Regions from separate parts of the Staphylococcus casei genome, predicted to be linked through region 1. Evidence: predicted binding sites of a transcription regulator. Region 1 holds the regulator's gene; each other region holds the start of a gene.
The links. The regulator NrdR, encoded in region 1, represses ribonucleotide reductase genes. The targets are predictions, from matches to a motif close to AACACNATATATNGTGTT.
Positions count from the first base shown of each region.

Region 2: a site for NrdR is predicted at 4,948-4,965, ahead of nrdI (class Ib ribonucleoside-diphosphate reductase assembly flavoprotein NrdI). Genes of this name have one in related genera too.
Region 3: a site for NrdR is predicted at 2,442-2,459, ahead of nrdD (anaerobic ribonucleoside-triphosphate reductase). Genes of this name have one in related genera too.

Region 1 covers NZ_CP125718.1:1,260,496-1,267,927, reverse strand. Annotated here, with positions in the region: lysine riboswitch at 1-159, opposite strand, end outside; gene thrS (threonine--tRNA ligase) at 225-2,162, opposite strand; gene dnaI (primosomal protein DnaI) at 2,507-3,430, opposite strand; gene dnaB (replicative helicase loading/DNA remodeling protein DnaB) at 3,427-4,809, opposite strand; gene nrdR (transcriptional regulator NrdR) at 4,810-5,280, opposite strand; gene gap (type I glyceraldehyde-3-phosphate dehydrogenase) at 5,633-6,658, opposite strand; gene coaE (dephospho-CoA kinase) at 6,954-7,432, opposite strand, start outside.
Region 2 covers NZ_CP125718.1:2,186,087-2,193,518, reverse strand. Annotated here, with positions in the region: gene QMO72_RS10680 (peptide MFS transporter) at 1-1,058, opposite strand, end outside; gene QMO72_RS10675 (peptide MFS transporter) at 1,294-2,808, opposite strand; gene queF (preQ(1) synthase) at 3,115-3,615, opposite strand; gene QMO72_RS10665 (DMT family transporter) at 3,630-4,517, opposite strand; gene nrdI (class Ib ribonucleoside-diphosphate reductase assembly flavoprotein NrdI) at 5,232-5,630, shown strand; gene nrdE (class 1b ribonucleoside-diphosphate reductase subunit alpha) at 5,593-7,432, shown strand, end outside.
Region 3 covers NZ_CP125718.1:177,416-184,847, forward strand. Annotated here, with positions in the region: gene QMO72_RS00770 (NAD(P)/FAD-dependent oxidoreductase) at 1-321, shown strand, start outside; gene thiS (sulfur carrier protein ThiS) at 299-499, shown strand; gene QMO72_RS00780 (thiazole synthase) at 501-1,268, shown strand; partial or broken gene QMO72_RS00785 (ThiF family adenylyltransferase) at 1,265-2,266, shown strand; gene nrdD (anaerobic ribonucleoside-triphosphate reductase) at 2,504-4,354, shown strand; gene nrdG (anaerobic ribonucleoside-triphosphate reductase activating protein) at 4,351-4,902, shown strand; gene QMO72_RS00800 (LLM class flavin-dependent oxidoreductase) at 5,003-6,064, opposite strand; gene QMO72_RS00805 (VOC family protein) at 6,080-7,006, opposite strand; gene QMO72_RS00810 (GntR family transcriptional regulator) at 7,279-7,432, opposite strand, start outside.

The DNA of each region.
Region 1 (7,432 bases):
ATCACACATGTGACAGTCCAGTTTCTTTCGAAAACTGTCCCAACTCGCATTGTAAATGGTCAATACAAGTTTCGGCATTTCCACCTTTCATTATTTCAACATACGCCCCATTTGGCTTCTGAATAATTACTCTTTGAAGATGCAACCTCTAACTCAAATTTGATATGAATATTAATTTATTTCACTCATCAGTAATATACATGATTTTAACAAGACTTTCAAGACTATCTTTGTTTTTTCAATCTAATCTCATCTACTAAATCCCAAATGAAAGTATCTTTTTCAACAGTTTCTTGATCTTGTGAACCATATTTTCTTACATTAACTTCATTATTCTCTACCTCTTTGTCACCTACAACAATTTGGTATGGTATTTTTTGCATTTGTGCTTCTCTAATTTTGTAACCCATTTTTTCATTGCGGTCATCAATTTCAACTCTAACGCCTTGTGATTTAAGCTCATCTTGTAAAGCTCTTGCATAATCGTAATGAATATCTACATTAACAGGAATTATTTCTACTTGCTTAGGCGCTAACCATGTTGGGAAGGCACCTTTAGTCTCCTCAGTTAAGAATGCGACAAATCGTTCCATAGTAGATACTACGCCACGATGAATAACAACTGGTCTATGATGTTCACCATCATTACCAATGTAAGTTAAATCGAATTTTTTTGGCAATAAGAAGTCTAATTGTGCTGTAGACAACGTTTCTTCTTTACCCATAGCTGTTTGTACTTGAACATCTAATTTCGGACCATAGAATGCAGCCTCTCCCACCGCTTCTTCATAGTCTAAGCCAAGTTCATCAGATGCTTCTTTTAACATGCTTTCCGCTCTGTTCCACATCTCATCATCATCAAAGTATTTTTCTTTGTCTTCTGGGTCTCTGTAACTTAATCTGAATTTATAATTATCAAAACCAAAATCATTATAAACATCAATGATTAAGTTAACAACGCGCTTAAATTCTTCTTTGATTTGATCAGGTCTAACAAATATATGTGCATCATTAAGTGTCATGCCTCTCACACGTTGTAAACCTGATACAGCGCCACTTGCTTCGTAACGATGCATTGTACCTAACTCAGCAATTCTAATTGGTAACTCACGATATGAATGCGGTTTGTTTGCATAAATCATCATATGGTGAGGACAGTTCATTGGTCTTAAGACCATTTCTTCATTTTCATCTAATTTCATTGTAGGGAACATATCTTCTTGATAATGATCCCAGTGTCCAGACGTTTTATATAACTCCACGTTTGCCATAACTGGTGTGTACACATGATCATATCCCATGCTCACTTCTTTATCGACAATATAACGTTCGATTTCTCTACGTATTGTCGCACCATTTGGCAACCATAATGGTAATCCTGCGCCAACCAATTGATTATTAGCAAATAATTCTAATTCTTTACCAATTTTACGGTGGTCACGTTCTTTACGCTCTTCCAACATTTGAAGATGTGCTTTAAGCTCTTTTTTATCAAAAAAGGCTGTACCATAAATACGTTGTAACATTTTATTGTTACTGTCACCGCGCCAATATGCACCTGCTGTAGATAATAATTTAAATTCTTTTATCTTAGATGTTGATGGTACATGGACACCGCGACATAAGTCAGTAAATTCACCTTGTGAATATAAAGTTACAAGCTCATCTTCTGGAATCGCATCAATCAATTCTAATTTATATGGATCATTTGAGAAAAAGGCTTTAGCTTCATCTCGTGTTACAACTTTACGCTCAATTGGATAATTTTCATTAACAATTTGCTTCATTGTTTTTTCGATTTTTTCAAAGTCATCAGAAGAAATGCTTTCTTCCATATCAAAATCATAATAAAAACCACCCTCAATTACAGGGCCAACACCAAAATTTACATTTCCGTATAGACGTTTTAATGCTTGAGCCATAAGATGTGCTGTTGAATGGCGCAATACTTCTAGTGCTTCGTCAGTACCTGGTGTTACGATTTCAATTGCTCCATCTGCCTCAATAGGTCTAGTTAAATCAATTAGTTGACCATTAAATTTACCAGCAACTGCTTTTTTTCTTAGTCCAGGACTTATAGATTGTGCAATATCTTCTGTAGTTGTTCCCTTATCAAATATTTTTGAATTACCATCAGGAAACTTAATATTAATTTGATCCATGAAATACCCTCCAATTTATTCAAGCTCTTAAATCAAAACACAACTCCATTATCTTCAAAGTACACAAAAAGACCCCATCCCAGAAAGGGACGAGGTCTTCGTGGTACCACCCTAAATTAAAGAACCGTTCGCAATATGCAAACAAATCTTTACTCTACTTAAGATAACGGTCTTGAGCCGGATGTTTATTACAACATCATTTACAAAGTAGTAATCAATAAATATACTTGCCAAAATTTCATCAGACATTGGCTTTCTGTGAAGCAGTGATTTATTCATCGCGTCTTTGTATTATTTCGTTTCGATTTAGATTTAATTATATTATACAACATTTATACTAGATTTCAATCGTTGCGATAATTTTTTCCTTCTAAGTAGTATGGTGTAGATAATGTTTTTATTCTTTCCATGATTCTTGCAGCCTTAGTTTTTTCAGTCCCATCTCGTGTTACAGATAAGTGATATTCAAGTTCCTCAAAACTTAAATTAGAACTAAAGAACGTTGGCAATTCTTGGACCATTCGATAATGTAATAAAGGGCCAATTACTTCATCTCTTGCCCAAGGTGTAATTTCTTCTGCACCTATATCATCTAACATTAATACATTAGCTTCTCTTACACGTGCTAATTTTGTTTCAAAACTACCATCTTTAAAACCGCCTTTTAAAGAACGGATAAATTCAGGTAAATATACAATAGTAGATGGCACTTTCTCAGTTTTTAATTGGTTTGCCATGGCACCTAAAATAAATGATTTGCCTGTGCCAAATGGGCCATGTAGGTATAACCCCTTAACTTGTGGCTCATGATTTGTAATTTGATCACAGATTTTATTGGCCGCCATTGCAACTTCTAATCTATCTCTTCGATCCATATAAATATCTTTAAGCTTGGCATTTAATGTATCTCTTTGCATATGATGTGAAGTAATTAAATGCGCATTAAATTTATCCTCATCGTGTTTGATTTTACATGGGCAAGGTAAGTAACGAATTTTGATATGCTCATTTTCAATATATAATTCAGGCACATGCCCTTTCACAAAGTTAGGACAATCTGCATAGGCATGACCGTCATAATGTTTCAATTGATCTTTATATTCTTGCAAAATGTTTAAATCCTCGTCAATCATCGCATTTGTAACTTCTGCTTGATGCGATTCTAAAAATTGTTTCACATCTGTGTCACTAACGACATCTTTTTTTATTTTAGCTATACGTTTTGTTAAATCATTTGACTCACCCATGATATTATTAAAGGATTTCATTCAGTATCCTCCTTCCATCTTGTTTTTAATTGATTTAAAAATGCTTCCCTATCGCTTTTTAGTTTTTCATCATCTTCAGTTTGATTCATAGACATGTCATTTTGATTTGTATGATCTCGTTCTTCTAACCATTTAGGTGTCATTTCTCTTGAAGCTAATTGCTTTTGTTTATAATATGGTTTGCTTGGTTTATGTTCATCTTTAGGTTGACTCACTTTCAACGCATAGTTATATGCTTCTTCCGCTGTCTTTATTCCCTTTTTCTTCCAATTCGATGCAATTTCAAGTATATAGGTTTTCGGCAGTTTCATATCTTCTTTCAACATAACAAATTGTAATAAAATATTAATTACACCAAACGATAACTGTTCCCGTTCCACTAATTCTTCAATCATATACTTTTGTTGTGGTGTAGGTTCCGATTCTGACCAAGAAGCCAACATATCTATTGGACTTGTTTCTTCTAATTGTTCTAACCAGTGACTTGATTCGCTTTGTTTATCCTTAGTAAGACGCTCAGATGAATGAGACTGAACTGAGTCAGACTTAACTTGTAATTTAGGCAACTGTTGTTCATGTTCTATCAAATAAAATGTTCTTGCATGCTTTCTTAATTCTTCAAATGATAGCTCTTGAGCGCTCGTAATAGATTTCAATATAATACGTTTCATTGATTCAGCAGTTAAACCATATAATGTAGCAATTTGTATGATTAATGCTTTCGCTTCTTTATCGATGATTTTTGTACTCACAAAGTGTGATTGTAATAGATCATAGAGTGTTTCAAAATCAAACTTCACGCGTGATAAATTTAATCCTTCATATGTTGCCTCACTCTGAATGTCACTGGTATCATTGTGTAGTTCTTGATTAGGAATTTTAAAAACATCTGTAAATTGGCGTGTCACATCTTGAAATAACGTCATATCTAATTGATCTTTATCTTCAAAATGTTGTTTTAATTGTTGGTAACGTTGTTTGCTTACTTCGCTAAAAAGATACACGGATAACATTGGATCTGAGAAGAATTGCTTTGCGGAAGGCGGTTGTATCAGTTGATATACAAACGAAGAATGTTGTGCATCATGCTTTACGAATGATTTCACTAAACCGATACCTTCTAGTAAATCCATACTTTTTCTAAAATCTAAAAGATTTATTTTCAATTCACTCATGATAATGTAATGTGTGAGCACTGAATCTGTCTTAAATTCAACAAATTGATCTAAATAATGATATAAGCCAATCGCACTTGATCCTATCATCGGCGTATACAAACGATTTAAAATTTCTAAATGACTATGATTTATGTGAAAATGCCGTATAACTGTGAAATTGTCATGCGGTCGCAAACCATAATCATATGATTGTAAAGCCATTTATGAATCACTCCGTTTATTTTCGGCTAAGATACCTTGCATCGATTGTAGTAATTGATCAACATCTTTAAATTCTTTATACACAGACGCAAATCTTACATAGGATACTTGGTCTACATGCATGAGTAAGTTCATGACATGTTCTCCTATTTCTCTTGATGAAATTTCAGCGTGCCCATCGTCGCGCAACTTCCATTCAACATTATTCGTGATTTCTTCTAATTGTTCATATCGTACAGGTCTTTTTTCACATGAGCGTACTAAACCGTTTAATATTTTTTCACGTAAAAATTGTTCTCTTGTACCATCTTTTTTGACTACAATTAGCGGTCTTTTTTCTATATGTTCAAAAGTTGTGAATCTCGTCTCACACTTTTCACATTCTCTTCTACGTCGAATCGCATTAACTTCATCTGCATGTCTAGAGTCTACAACACGAGAATGAGTCGAATTACATTTCGGGCATTTCATCGAATTATCACCCTCTCAATTTGATTATATCCCATTATACTATAAATATGTACGTCACAAAAGAATGGCTATTACACATTTTACTTATACAACGAATACATAAAAGTAAAATTATTATACAAACACTAATATCTAGAATTTTACTTTTAATATGTGTGGCTTATCTACGAAGATACAAAAACTTCTCTTTCTTGTTATTATCACTATTGGTTATCTTTATTTCATAAAAAACACTCCTTTTAAAACGTCACGAAGTAACGTAACGCTTTAAAAGGAGTAACTATTTATATTATTTTACATATATTTTAGATATCACTAAAATCCTTATAATACCTTTTGACATTCAAACAAGTTAATTTACTACAGCTGCAATATCATTTTTTAATAATTGTCCAATATATGCGGCCACTTCTACTACCCTATTAGAGTAACCCCACTCATTATCGTACCAAGCGATAACCTTCACTTTGTTTGCCCCCATTACCATTGTACTTTGTGTATCAATGATAGCTGAATGAGGGTTGGTGTTATAATCCATCGATACAAGCGGTGCATCTTCTGTGGAAATAACTCCGTTTAAGTCGTGGTCTTTAAATGCTTGATTGACTTGATCCACTGTAACATTTGTATCTAAATCAACAACTAAATCAACTAACGACACATTTTTTGTTGGTACACGTAATGCCATACCATGCAATTTGCCTTCTAACTCTGGCAACACCTCTTTAAGCGCTTTCGCTGCACCAGTAGAAGTTGGTATAATACTTTCATTACAAGAACGCGCACGTCTCAAATCTTTATGTGGATTATCTATATTATTTTGATCATTTGTAATCGCATGTACTGTAGTCATCAAACCGTTTTGAATACCAAATTGATCATTTAATACTTTAGCAACTGGTCCTATACAATTGGTAGTACATGACGCATTACTAAAAATATCATACTTTTCAATATCTAAACGATCATCATTAACCCCTTTCACTATCATTTGTACATGCCCACCCTTAGATGGCCCAGTTAACAATACTTTTTTAGCACCTGCTGTAATGTGTGCTTCCGCTTTATCTCCATGATTAAATTTACCTGTCGCTTCAATTACTATATCTATCCCTAGTGATTGCCATGGTAAATGTTCTGGATTTCTGTCAGATACTAATTTTATTTCGTGTTGATTAACTTTGATACCATTTTCAGTGGGTTCTACTTTTAAATCGTATGCACCATGCGTAGTATCATAATTAATAAGGTGGGCAATGGTTTCAGGTGGGTAACTCGCATTAATCGCTACTACATTTAAATCTTCATTTTTCAGCGCGATTCTCAGTACCATTCTACCTATTCTTCCCATGCCATTAATTGCAATATTTGTCGTCATTTGAAAGCACCCCTTGTCTATGTGTTATACTTTATGGAAATAGTATAACATAAATTATAGATTAAGAAAGCGTTTTCTTTAACGTTATTCATTTTTCTTTTTCCATCACAAAAATCCTTAGTCATCGTGTATTTCTTATGTTGCTCCCCTCACCGATTTACAGAAGAACAACCACAAGCCCACTCCAATGCAGACGCAAATGGAATGGGCTTGTGTAATTAACTCAATGACTAGACTGTTTAATTATATATAGAACATACTCATCATGAAGTTGAGATTATCGTTATATTCAGCCTTACTGTACTTTCTCAGTATCAGTATCAATGTAACCTTCTTCAACGAGTAACCGTTCTAAATTTTGCTTTAGTTCTAATTTGGTATCACGATTATCTATCTCATGGTCAGCCATTCTGCGTTTTTTATCAATAGAGATTTGACTATATACACGTGCTTTAGCATCTTCCATAGATAAATCATTTCGTTCCATCAATCTTTCAATTTGAATACTTTCAGAAGTATAGACTAACCATACTTCATCGACCATATCTTGCAATTCATTTTCAAATAATAGTGGAATATCCATAATCACATTAAACCCCTGTTTGAGGTAATCTTCTTTTTCTTGTTGCATGATATCATGGACTATTGGATGTACGATTTCATTTAATTCTAATCTTTTTTCCGGATGGTTAAAAATAACGTCTCCTACATACGCACGATCCATATTTCCATCTTTATCAATCGCCGCTTCACCAAATACAGCTTTTACCTGTT
Region 2 (7,432 bases), 930 kb from region 1:
ACGATAAACAATGGGTTAATAGATTGGAATAATGCAGGACCGAAACCTGTTGTCCATCCAAAAATATTTAACGTCATATCGGAACTTTCAAAGGCATAAATATTGAGTACATTAGCACCTTGTTCTTGGATAGACCAGAAGAGTACACCTAAGATAAATAGTGGGATAAACGCGATTACTCGTGAACGCTCATCAGGTGTTACATCTTTACTACGTATCATAATTGTAAAGTAAATAATTGGTAAAAGTACGCCGATTACAAGCACTGTTGTACTGACTAAATTAAATGATAGCGTTCCAGTTAACCCTGTAACAAGTAAAACGACTACAATCAGTATAATTGCTGCTGTAAATAAAATTGTAAATTTCTTTTTTTCACTTTGATTTAATGGGTTGGAAGCTGTCATCCCAATGGAACCTAAATTTTTTCTGTTAAATATAATGTACCAAATTAAACCAAGTGCCATTCCGACTGCAGCTATTAAGAAACCTGCGTGAAAGTCACCAGAATCAACAAATTGATTTAATATTAAAGGTGACAGCAGACCCCCTAAGTTTACAGCCATATAGAAAATAACGAAACCAGCATCTAAACGTAAATCATTTTGAGGGTATAATCTTCCGACAATATTTGAAATATTTGGTTTCATTAAACCAGAACCAACAATAATAAAGAACATAGATACAAATAGTCCGACTGCTGCGAAAGGTAAACTTAAGCATATATGACCTATAATAATTAAGACACCACCTATTAAGGTAGCTGTACGTGTTCCTGTAATTCTATCTGCAATCCATCCTCCAAGTACCGAGGTCATATAAATAAGTGCGCCATAGACAGCCATAACAGATTGAGCAGTTGCTTTGTCCATACCTAGGCCGCCATCTTTTATAGCAAAATACATATAGAAAATAAGCAATGCGCGCATACCGTAATAGCTGAATCTTTCCCAAAATTCAACAAAGAATAAAACACCTAGTCCTTTAGGGTGTCCGAAGAAGCCTCTTTGAGGAATTGATTGGACAGCTTGATCCTGGGCTGTATCTTGATTTTGCATAAAACATTCCCGTCCTTTCTTGCTCCCTGTAAAAATATATAAAAAACATTTTACGCCTTATATAATTGAATTTCAATAATATTCTCAAAATAGCAATATTCTAAATATTCAGTTAATTTTTGTAATGAATTGCGTTAAATTTATTTGGGCGGTAGTATTCATTGTTTTACAAAAAATAAAACAGTAGGGTACGGTTAGGTACCACTACTGTTTTGGAAAAGTACATATTATATTTTTAATATACGCCTTTCATTGCGCGTTTTACTTTTGGTGAAATAATCAATAGTAATATACCAATGACTACTGCAACGAGTCCTGAGTACATAAAGTAGTCGCTTTGATTCATTTTTGTATACACGACGACAAGTTGTGCGTTAAGCCCTTGAGCTGTTGCATTACTAAGCATCCATAGACTCATCATACGAGCTGTAAATGTGATAGGTGCGAGTTTAGTTGTAGTAGATAGACCTACAGGCGATATGAATAGTTCTCCAATCGTTATTAACAAGAAACTTAAAACAAGCCACAATGGATTAATTAAGTCATTACCAGTAGCTAAAGGAATAATCATTACCAAGTAAGATAAACCAGCGATAATGGCACCGTATGCAAATTTATGTACAGTAGGTGGGTTACGTTTACCTAGTTTAATCCAAATCGTTGCAAAGATAGGTGCTAATAAAACGATGAAAATAGGGTTTAATGATTGTACCCATGAAGCGGGAATTGAAAAATCAATTAATCCACCTGTTAATTTAGACATTTCTAATTGCGTCTTTTTATCAGCAAAATTTGCTAGTATGGTTGAACCTTGCTCTTGAATCATCCAAAATGCTACGGATGTAATATATAAAGGTATGTAGCTATATATTCGTGAGCGTTCGTCCTTTGTTACGTCTTTACTTACAATCATGTTGATAAAGATATAAATAGGTAATACGATACCTAATATTGTAATTAATAAACTAAAGTTTTCTAGTGAAAGTGCATTGTTTAATTGTAGTATTAATAAATAGATTAAGAATAAAACAATTACACCGCCAGAGATAAATGTGAATTTCTTTAATTCTGGCTTAGTTAATGGATTTGGTACGTTACGGCCTGCCAAGCCTAAGTTTTTCTTACGCTTAAAAGCATAAACGACTAATCCAAAGAACATTCCGATTGCTGCTGCTAAAAAACCAGCATGGAAACTTACTCTAGTTTGTAAGAAGCCAGTAATGAGTGGTGCAAGTAAACTACCTAAGTTAATACCCATGTAAAATAGTGTGAACGCAGAGTCTCTTCTGACGTCATTACGATCATACAATTCCCCAACTGTAGTCGAAATATTTGGCTTCAATAGTCCAGTACCTGCAATAATTACTGCTAAAGCTACCATAACTAAGGTAAGGTTATTTGGTAATGATAGTAATATATGTCCAATCATGATGAGGAATCCACCGTAGAATACAGCGTTTTGTGTACCGGTTATTCGGTCAGCAATCCATCCACCAATAACACCTGACATATAAATCAATGTGCCATAAATTGCCACAATTTGCATGGCGACAGCTTCATCTAACCCGAAACCACCTTCAGCAACACTATAGTATAGATAATAAATCAAAATTGCTTTCATACCATAGTAGCTGAATCTCTCCCAGAATTCAGTGAAAAACAGTGTGCTTAGTCCTTTTGGATGTCCTAAGAAGCCTTTACGTGGTGTACTTTCCATAATCTCTTCGTGTGTGTAACTAACTTTTCTCATAATTTCCCTCCCCTTAAACGGTTGGATTTATTCTATACTGTTTTTGTAAAAATAACAAGTGTATGTTTAGTTTGTACAAAACGAAATAACAATACAATTTTTAAGGTAATTGAATTTAAATTTTAAAAATAAAAAGACATAATAAACATTTTTTGTTTATTATGTCTTCAGACTGTCGACAAAATTTCTAACTTTAATAGCTATTTTATGCAGTTTTGCTATATTCAAAATTTAGATTTAATAACTAACAGGCAAACCACTCACTATTTTGAATGCTAGGTTTGTCTAAGTTTTAATGTTAGGGTATTAACGATTATCTATTTTTTCTGGATAAAGATCATGATTCATTAAACGATGTTCAGCCATTTTTTCATATTTAGAATCAGGACGACCATAGTTTGTATAAGGGTCGATTGAAATGCCACCACGAGGTGTGAATTTGCCCCAAACTTCAATATAGTGTGGATCCATCAAATCAATAAGGTCATTCATAATAATATTCATGCAGTCTTCGTGAAAATCACCGTGATTTCTAAAGCTGAATAAATAGAGCTTTAAAGATTTCGATTCTACCATTTTAATATTAGGGATGTAAGAAATATAAATTGTAGCGAAATCAGGCTGACCAGTAATAGGACATAAAGAAGTAAATTCTGGACAGTTAAATTTCACGAAATAATCGCGACCTTGATGTTTATTATCGAATGATTCTAAAACATTAGGCGTATAATCAAATTCATATTTATTATTTTGATTACCTAATAAAGTAATATCTTCTAATTGCGTTTTATTGCGTCCTTCAGACATAATTTATCGCTCCTTTAGTGTTTTGGTTTATGTGTCTTTTTTTGAATGGTGAGTGGCTGGCGGCGTGCCTTCTCAAACATATAATAGCTTGCGCCTATAATAATAATATAGCCTAGAATTGCATATAAATCAGGTGATTCACCAAATAAGATCAATCCGAATAATGCTGTAAATATAATTGATGCATAAGTAAAGATGGATATGTCTTTAGCTGGTGCATAACTATAAGCAAGGGTAATACCTATTTGTCCTGCAGCAGCAGCGATACCTGCACCAATGAGATAGACGATTTGCATCATTGACATAGGTTCGAACGTAAATATAGTAAATGGTATTAATACTATAATAGAAAAGAATGAAAAATAAAAAACAATAGTATATGGTGCTTCACGAGTACTCAATGCCCTTACACATGTATAAGCACTAGCAGCAAAGATACCGGAGAATAATCCTCCAACTGCTGGAAGCATGGAAGAAGAGAACTCAGGCTTCACAACAAATAGCATACCCAAAATGGCTACAATCATAGCAATGAATTGGTAATTGCGCACTTTTTCATTTAAGAAGAGTAAACTTAATAAAATTGTCCAAAATGGGTTGAGTTTCATCAATGTATCAGCATCACTTAAAATCATATGGTCTATCGCATAAATATTTAACAACACACCGATTAAACCTAAAGTAGATCTAGTGATTAATAGAGGTTGGCTGCTCAATTTGCCAAACAATGGTTGTTTATATTTGAAAATAAAATATAACGGAATGAACATAGCTACTAAATTTCGAGCAAGAGACTTTTGAAAAACTGGTAAGTCCCCAGCTAATCTAAAGAATACAGACATAAAGCTAAATCCAACTGCCGAAATTAAGATAGCAATGATACCCTTAACTTTAGGATTCACATATATCGCCTCAATTTTTAATTTTTAACGTATTCATATTAGCATAAAAGAGATCAGCGTGTATATATGCTTGAAAATAGGGAATTTATATATTAAGATACATATACGAACAAATGTTCTATAAACATTTATAATAATAACAAAGTAAGTAGATTGAAAATATAAAATTTTTAATTTATTTAGAGCACTAGGAAGGTAGGTTTTGACCTAAATGACGGTGCATCAAGCCTTACATGCTTTTTGAAAAAAGCAAATAAAATAACCTTAATTTCAGCAAAAAAATTTTTTCAATAAGTAAAATATCTGTTTAGGGTTGAATTGGTGCCATTTCCGTTCATCATTCACCATTTTGTTGAAAATTAAAGCCTTTTAATCGGCTCCTGACTTATGTATAATGAAACACATAATATAGTATTTGTTACCAAGACGAAACACAATATATAGTGTTTTGGTACGTGTCCAATTTATTTATAATAAACCAAATTTTAAGTAAAATAACACTGTTTTGGGCTTTTAATCATGACAAAAATAGTATTAATACCTTAAAAATGACTTTTTACATGACTACATATAGATATTGCAATCACTATATATTGTGGTCATCTCAATAAGTTAATACTAACGCGTCATTTAAGACCCCAGTACCATAACTTTAAATATAAAAAGGTGAATTTTTCATATTTGTTAAATTATTAATAGAAAGAAGGTGGTCCGATGAAGGTGGTATACTTTTCTTTTTCAGGTAATGTGCGTAGATTTATAAAGCGTGCGGAAGTAAGTAATACTTTAGAAATTACGCAAAATAATTGCACTGAGCGAATAGATGAACCATTCATATTGGTCACTGGAACGATAGGGTTTGGTGAAGTACCACAACCTGTCCAATCATTTTTAGATATGAACTATGACTTAATAAGAGCCGTTGCAGCGAGCGGAAACCGTAACTGGGGACAAAATTTTGCAAAGGCTGGACGCTCCATTTCGGAACGTTACAACGTTCCTTTATTAATGAAGTTTGAAGTACAAGGCACATTGGACGATATTAGCGAATTTAAAGATAAGGTGGGACATTTCAATGAAGATAATAGACGAGAAGAAATACAATCATATTGAGTTAAACAATGAAGTTACCAAACGAAAAGAGAATGGTTTTTTCAATTTGGAAAAAGATCAAGAAGCATTAGAAGTATATTTACAGGAGATTCAAGATAAGACCATTTATTTTGATACTGAAATTGAACGTCTCCGTTATCTCGTTGATAATGACTTCTATTTCGATGTGTTTAAAAAATATTCAGAAGATGATTTAATAGAAATCACTGAATTTGCTAAAGATATCGAATTTAATTTTGCTAGTTATATGTCAGCAAGTAAATTTTTTAAAGACTATGCTTTAAAAACAAATGATAAAAGTCAATATTTAGAAGATTATAAACAACATGTTGTGATAGTTTCGTTATATTTAGCAAACGGTCATAAAGAGACTGCGAGACAGTTTGCTTCTGCGATGATTGAACAACGTTACCAACCTGCGACTCCGACATTTTTAAATGCTGGTCGTGCGCGTCGTGGGGAACTTGTTTCATGTTTCTTATTAGAAGTGGATGATAGTTTGAATTCCATCAACTTTATTGATGCGACTGCAAAACAATTAAGTAAAATTGGTGGCGGCGTAGCAATTAATTTATCAAAATTACGTGCACGTGGTGAAGCAATCAAAGGCATCAAAGGCGTAGCAAAAGGTGTGCTACCAGTTGCGAAATCATTAGAAGGCGGTTTTAGTTATGCTGACCAACTAGGTCAACGCCCAGGCGCAGGTGCAGTATATTTAAACATCTTCCATTATGATGTTGAAGAATTCTTAGATACGAAAAAAGTAAATGCCGACGAAGATTTACGTTTGTCTACAATTTCAACAGGTTTAATTGTACCGTCTAAATTCTTTGATTTAGCAAAAGAAGGTAAAGATTTCCATATGTTTGCACCGCATACAGTTTACAACGAATACGGTGTAACTTTAGATGATATTAATCTTGATGAATACTATGACGATTTAGTTGCAAATCCTAATGTAGACAAAAAGAAAAAAGATGCACGTGAAATGTTAAATATGATTGCACAAACACAATTACAATCGGGTTATCCTTATTTAATGTTCAAAGATAATGCGAATAAAGTACATGCCAACTCAGATATTGGTCAAATTAAAATGAGTAACTTATGTACTGAAATTTTCCAACTCCAAGAAACATCAATTATCAATGACTATGGTATTGAAGATGAAATTAAACGTGACATCTCTTGTAACCTTGGTTCATTAAATATCGTTAATGTTATGGAGTCTGGTAAGTTCAAAGACTCAGTACACACAGGTATGGATGCGTTGACTGTAGTAAGTGATGAAGCAGATATTCAAAATGCACCAGGTGTGAGAAAAGCGAATAGTGAGTTACATTCTGTAGGTTTGGGTGTAATGAACTTACATGGTTACTTGGCTAAAAACAAAATTGGTTATGAGTCAGAAGAAGCGAAAGACTTTGCTAATATCTTCTTTATGATGATGAACTATTACTCTATTGAACGTTCAATGGGTATTGCCAAAGAACGTCAAGAAGTATATAGCGGATTTGAACAATCTGATTATGCCAATGGTAAATATTTTGAATTTTATACATCACAAACATTTGCACCTAAATATGAAAAAGTACGTAAATTGTTTGATGGTTTAGAAATTCCAACTCCTGAAGATTGGAAAGCATTACAAAAAGAAGTGGAAAAACATGGTTTATTCCATGCGTATCGTTTAGCGATTGCACCAACACAAAGTATTTCTTATGTACAAAACGCAACAAGCTCTGTTATGCCGATTGTAGATCAAATTGAACGTCGTACTTACGGCAATGCTGAAACATTTT
Region 3 (7,432 bases), 1.1 Mb from region 1:
GATTTTTCAGTTGGTGTGTCAGAAAGCGGAAAGCAATGGTTGCTAACGCAAGCGATACAGTATGTGCCTAAGCTAAAAGAGAGTCAGTTATTAAAGCAATGGTCGGGGATCAGGCCATATTGTACAAATGAAGAACCTATTATGGATGAAATAGATAAAGGGTTGTTTGTCATTACTGGCCATTATCGTAATGGTATTTTACTTTCACCATACATAGGATCATTAATGGGTAGATGGATTCAAAGTGGTCATAGACCTACGCAACTCGAAGATTTTCAATTTGAAGGGAGCCAAAAAAATGAGATGTATCATAAACGGTGATCATTTTACATTTGAGAAATCATTAAATATTCAAGAATTAATACGTGAGATTGGTTTAGATGAGCAACGCGTCATAGTAGAACACAATGAGGAACTCATCAGTCAAAAACAATTTCCAACACAAATAGTTAACGACAAAGATTGTTTAGAATTACTAGAATTTGTAGGAGGCGGATAGGATGTTCAATATAGGACCATTCACATTAAATTCAAGATTATTATTAGGTACTGGAAAATTTGAAGATGAGCTCACACAAACAAAAGCAATTAATGCTTCAGAGACGGAAGTATTAACATTTGCTGTACGTCGAATGAACTTATATGACAAAAATTTACCGAATCCTTTAGCTAAAGTAGATTTAACAAAATTTACTACCTTTCCAAATACAGCAGGCGCTAAATCAGCAAAAGAAGCGGTGCGTATTGCTGAAATTGCAAATCATGCCGGCGTTTGTGACATGATTAAAGTAGAGGTTATCGGTGATGACGAAACGTTATTACCAGATCCAATAGAAACGTATGAAGCATGCAAAATATTATTAGAAAAAGGTTATATAGTATGTCCTTATATTTCGAACGATGTTGTATTGGCTAAACGTTTAGAAACATTAGGTGTTCATGCAGTCATGCCACTGGCGTCACCTATAGGTACGGGGAGAGGCATTAATAATCCTTTGAATTTACGTTATATTATTGAGCGTGCTCATGTACCAGTTATTGTAGATGCAGGTATTGGATCACCTAAAGATGCTTGTCATGCAATGGAGTTAGGTGCAGACGGTATCTTATTGAACACAGCAATCTCAAGTGCACAAGACCCAGTAAAAATGGCTGAAGCAATGAAATTAGGTATTCATGCAGGTCGAATGAGCTATGAAGCAGGAAGAATACCAGTGAAATATACAGCGCAAGCAAGTAGTCCAACTGAAGGTATAGGATTCTTATGACACAACGCTATAATCGTCAAATTCGGTATGATGCTTTTGGTGAAAGTGGCCAACATCAATTGCAACATACGCACGTTATGATCATGGGAGCAGGTGCACTTGGGAGTCATTGTGCAGAATTATTAACACGTATGGGCGTGGGAAAACTGACAATTATAGATATGGACATTGTAGAGGAATCTAATCTACATAGACAAGCATTATATGATGAAAAAGATGCCGCACAAATGCTTCCTAAAGTTGTAGCGCTAAAGGAGAAACTTGAATGTATCAATAGCGAAGTAGGTATTACAGCAGTTTATCAAGAGCTGACAAATACTAATATAGAAGCAATAATCAATGAATATCACCCACATATCATTATGGACGGCATGGATCATTTTGCGATTAGATATTTAATCAATGAAATTTGTCACAAATATCGTCTCCCATGGATTTATGGTGCAGCAGTAGGCAGTAAAGGTACTGTTTATGGTATCGATTATTAAGGCCCTTGTTTGAAATGTTTACTAGAAACTATACCTTCAACTGGAGAAAGTTGTGCCATTAATGGGGTCTTACCACCAGTGATTTATCAAGTTGCAAGTGCAGAAGTATCAGAATTAATTAGGTGGGTATCGGGGTATGGTTTTTCCCACAAACTTTTAACGATGGATTGTTTTAAGATGAACTTTAAAGCATTGAATATGAATAAGCTGAAAAACGATGATTGCGATGTTTGTGAATTAGGTGAATATAAGTTACTGAATCATCCCAGACAAAATAAAATAGAAAAACAATGTGGAGATGCATTTTTGCTAAGATTTAATCACAAACTGTTTGATCATGTGGATTATTTGCCTGTTACAGTGGTTAGGCATAACCCATTTGCAAAAGTAATGCGCTATGATGATTGTCAAATGACTGTATTTAAAGATGGTCGAATGAATGTGTATGGCATTGAAAATGAGCAACAAGCGAGAGCGTTATACGAAAAATTTGTTAAATGTTTGAAGTGATAAGGTTGAGTTGTTAATCGTCTTATCGAAATCGATGTATTATTGAATATTTATAAGCGGTGCAGTCTTATAATCTTAAAAATTATAAGACTGCACCTTTTTGAGAAAGCAACTAAAGTTCATAAAAATTTCTAATTGTTATGGCAAATTTGTTAACGACCTACCTCTGAATTGAAACACTACATATAGTGTTCTATATTTTATTTAGATACAATATATAGAATGAGAGGGGATAATATGAATAACTTAGAAACGGATTTAAAAAACTTGATTACTAAAGATCCAACGGTAGTGAACGAAAATGCCAATAAAGATAGTGCGACATTTTCAACGATGAGAGATTTAACAGCAGGTGTTGTGTCTAAATCATATGCTTTAAATCACTTACTACCCAAAGAGGTAGCTGAAGCGCACAAACAAGGAGATATTCACTTTCATGATTTGGACTATCATCCATTTCAACCACTGACGAATTGTTGTTTGATTGATGCTGAAAGTATGTTGGCGCATGGTTTTCAAATCGGAAACGCAACGGTGACATCACCAAAATCAATTCAAACAGCTTCGGCACAATTAGTACAAATTATTGCTAATGTGTCGAGTAGTCAATATGGTGGGTGTACGATAGATCGAGTAGATGAATTATTAAGCAAATATGCCAAGTTCAATGAAAATAAACATCGAAAGATTGCTAGAAGATTTGTAGATACTAAAGATATAGAGTCATATGTTGATTATCAAGTTACACAAGATATTGGAGATGCCATTGAAAGTTTAGAATATGAAATCAATACGCTATATACATCAAATGGTCAAACGCCATTTGTGACACTTGGTTTTGGTCTTGGTGTAGATCAATATAGTCGTAAAATCCAACAAGCCATTTTACATACGAGAATTAAAGGATTAGGTAAAGATCGCATTACTGCTATTTTTCCTAAATTAGTATTTTCTATTAAAAAAGGGGTTAATTTTAGTCCTAGCGATCCTAACTATGATATTAAACAACTCGCATTACAATGTTCTATGAAGCGTATGTATCCAGATATTTTGAATTACGATAAAACGGTAGAACTTCTTGGCGATTTTAAAGCGCCCATGGGATGTCGCTCATTTTTACCATCTTGGAAGGATGTAGATGGTAACTTTGAAAATAATGGAAGATGTAATTTGGGGGTGGTCACGCTAAATGTGCCACGTATTGCTTTAGAATCTAAAGGAGATATTGAAGTGTTTTGGAAATTGTTTCATGAACGCATGGTCATTATGCATGATGCGTTAGTTTATCGTATCCAACGCATTGCTGAAGCTACGCCAGATAATGCACCAATTCTGTATAAAAATGGTGCTTTCAAACGGCGTTTAGAGGATGGGGACAATATCATGAACTTGTTTAAAGGGCAACGTGCAACAATATCAATGGGATATATTGGATTATACGAAGCTGCTACTGTCTTCTATGGAGCTGAATGGGAATCTAAGTCGAAAGCTAAGGCGTTTACATTAGACATACTTAAAGCGATGAAAATATATCAACAACGTTGGACGGAAACATATGACATATGGTTTAGTGTTTACAGTACGCCTAGTGAATCATTAACGGATCGATTTTGTAGACTGGATAGAGAAAGATTTGGCGATATCTCAGATATTACAGATAAGGGGTATTATCAAAATTCATTTCACTATGATGTTAGAAAAGATATCACGCCTTTTGAAAAAATAGATTTTGAAAAAGACTATCCTGTTTATGCAAGTGGTGGTTATATTCATTATTGTGAATATCCTAAATTAAATCATAATTTGAAAGCGCTCGAATCAGTGTGGGATTATTCATATGATAAAGTGAGTTATCTTGGTACAAATATTCCTATTGATCATTGTCGATTATGTGATTTCCATGGTGATTTTAAAACCACAGAAACGGGATATCAATGTCCAGAGTGTGGTAACGATGATCCAACAACTGTAGATGTGGTGAAAAGAACTTGTGGTTATTTAGGTAATCCTGTCCAACGACCTACCATTGAGGGACGTCATAAAGAAATGTGCGCGCGCGTTAAACATTTGAAAGATGCGACATCATGAAAATGCTGGACATAGTAAATGGACAGGGGTACATAGCAAAGATAGAATCGCAAAGTTTTGTTGATGGTGAAGGGGTAAGATGCAGTATATATGTTTCTGGATGTCCTTTTGCTTGTGAAAATTGTTATAACAAAGTAGCGCAAAATTTTAGATATGGTGAACGATTTAATGATGTTATGTTAGAAGAAATTTTAGATTATTGTGAACCTAATTATATTGATGGACTAAGTATATTAGGTGGTGAACCCTTTTGTAATCTGGACATCACATTACAATGTGCAAGGGCGTTTAGAAAGCGGTTTGGTCATTCAAAGCGGTTGTGGGTTTGGACAGGATTCTTATATGAATATTTAGTCCGAGAGACTAATGAACGTAAAGTGTTACTTGAACTTGTTGACGTCTTAGTTGATGGTCCATTCCTTACACATTTGTACAAGACACATTTGTACAAGCCTAATCTTCCCTATAAAGGTTCGTTAAACCAACGGATTATAGATGTCCAAACTTCTTTGAAGAAACATCAAATATGTGAATATATCAAAAGTTAAAAACAGCTACTATTTATTAAAAGAGCAGTGGTTATGAATCATCATAACCACTGCTCTCTTTTGTATTGAAATTCATAGGCGTTTGCTAATGATAAATGCGTTAATTTTTTAAATGTTTTTGAACAGCAGGAATAATTTCGTTACCAATAAGTTCAATATTTTTCATGATTTGATTAAATGGAACGCCACCGAAATCAATTTGTCCCATGAATCGTTGATGATGATACAACTCATGTTGGTAAAGTATTTTTTCTATAATTTGTTGTGGGCTGCCCACCATTAAAGCATCTCTATAATCTGGCGCATTATCGAATTGTTGTTTAGGGTAACCGTTCCCTCTAATAAATGATGTGCCTACGTTAAGGTGTGGGTAAAATTCTTTTAAAGCATCCTGAGTTGTTTCCGCAGTATAAAATAGGCTAGCAGTTGAAACGGGTAAGACTTCCGGAGAAGTATCAAAACCATGTGCTTTAGCAGTTGAGCGATAAACATCTATTGAGTTTTTAAACGTTTGAGCAGGACCACCCAATGTGGTAATCATCATCGGTATACCTTGACGTCCAGCTTTGATTGCACTATCAGGGCCGCCGCCAACAGCACGCCAGATAGGAAGTACGTCATCAATAGGTCTAGGAAATATTTTCATATTATTTAAATCAGGTCTAAATTTGCCAGACCATGTTATTTTATCATTTTGATTAAGATCTAATAATAAATTGAGCTTTTCTTCATATAATTCATCGTAATCGTTGATGTCTAAGCCAAATAAATCGAACAGTCCAGTTCGTGATGCTCTGCCTGCTACAATTTCTGCGCGACCATGTGAAATCAAATCAAGTGTGGCAAAATCTTCGAAGACTCTAACTGGATCTGCTGCACTGATAATTGATGATGAGCTAGACACTTTAATGCTATTGGTGGCTTGTGCAATAGCGCCAAGTACAACAGTGTGTGCTTGTGTCGTGAAATGTTCTTGATGACTTTCACCAACAGCGAAGACATCCATGCCTGCTTGTTCAGCTAACTGGCTAGCTTCTATGAGTTCTTGAATACGTTGTTCGTAACTAATCTTTTGACCGTTTGTTGGATTAAGCAGATGGTCTCCGAGTGAGTAGATACCAAATTCTAGCGCTTTATTTTTATTAATGTTTAATTGTGCCACGATATGTGCCTCCTTTTATAAATCATGTAAGTTATTTTCGATTTCTTTCCTTTGATGCTCTAAAAAATCAGGTAAATTAAGTGATTGTCCTAATTCTTCTATGCGTGTATCAATGGTAAAACCGGGATCTGCTGTAGCAAACTCATACAAAATTTTATTTTGACGATAATATAAAGATTTGAAAAAATAGCGATCTATAATACCGGAGTTACTTTTAGGTAGTTGCTCTATGTTATGATATACGGCATCCAAATCAGTGTCGGTTGGTGTATTGACGGCGATATGATGAATATAACCTTGACCGGGTCTTGCACGTTCACCTTGTTGTTCAACAATGACAAAATCGCTATATAACCCATTACTATCGAGTGTCAACGTTGTTTCATCGGTATTAGGACGTATTTGATATTGAAGTGTATTTGTTAAGAATTCTATCGTTGGTTTGGCTTCGCGCACTCTTAACTCTACGGGCCCCATACCGAGTATTTGATGTTGTTGTGGTATATCACTATAAGGATTTTTGCGCCATGCTTGAGGCGTTTGGTACGTATCATTCACAATTAACAATACTTCAAGACCATCAATATCTTTAAATGATAGTGCTGATTGGTTTAAATATGTGAGATCTTCCCACGCCACTTTATATTTACTCAAGCGCTGTTTGAAATATTCCAATGATGCATTGTCAGGGATGAGTAAAGAAAGACGGTATATCGAATCTGTGCCGCGTCTAGGTTTACCTAAATTAGGAATTTCAAAGAAACTTAATAGTGTGCCTGCTGAACCAATCTCATCTCCAAAAAATAAATGATACATAGATGGATTATCCTGATTTACAGATTTTTCTACTAAACGTAATCCTAATATTTGGGTATAAAACGCTTTGTTCTGCTGAGCGTTTTTTGTATACATTGAAATATGATGATGACCAATAATGTTCATAATGTGAGCCTCCCTCTAAATGAGTTCATTCCAAAAGTAAAATAAGGTATTAGAGATATTTAGAATAACCATATCCGTTTTGGAGGAATTTAAAACAGTTTGGGTATAAAAAATATACTTCTTGCTTATAATATATCTCGAATTCGAGATAATTGCAAGTGCTGTGATTTTAAGTAAATATTTAATATTAATTAGAATCAGCTATTATTTCGTTGATGCTATAGTTAATACAAAAAGCAGGAAAATATTAAAAATTTGCCTGCTGAATCATGTTATTCACTTTTTTTGAAATCTAAATAATAGAGGCTGAATTCAAGATCATTTTTTAAATGGGTTTCTAATAATGATACTGCTAAATCAATGTTTCTGTCGAAAAGTGCATCTACGATTTCTCTGTGTTCTTCAATAAGGCCGGGACGACGTTGG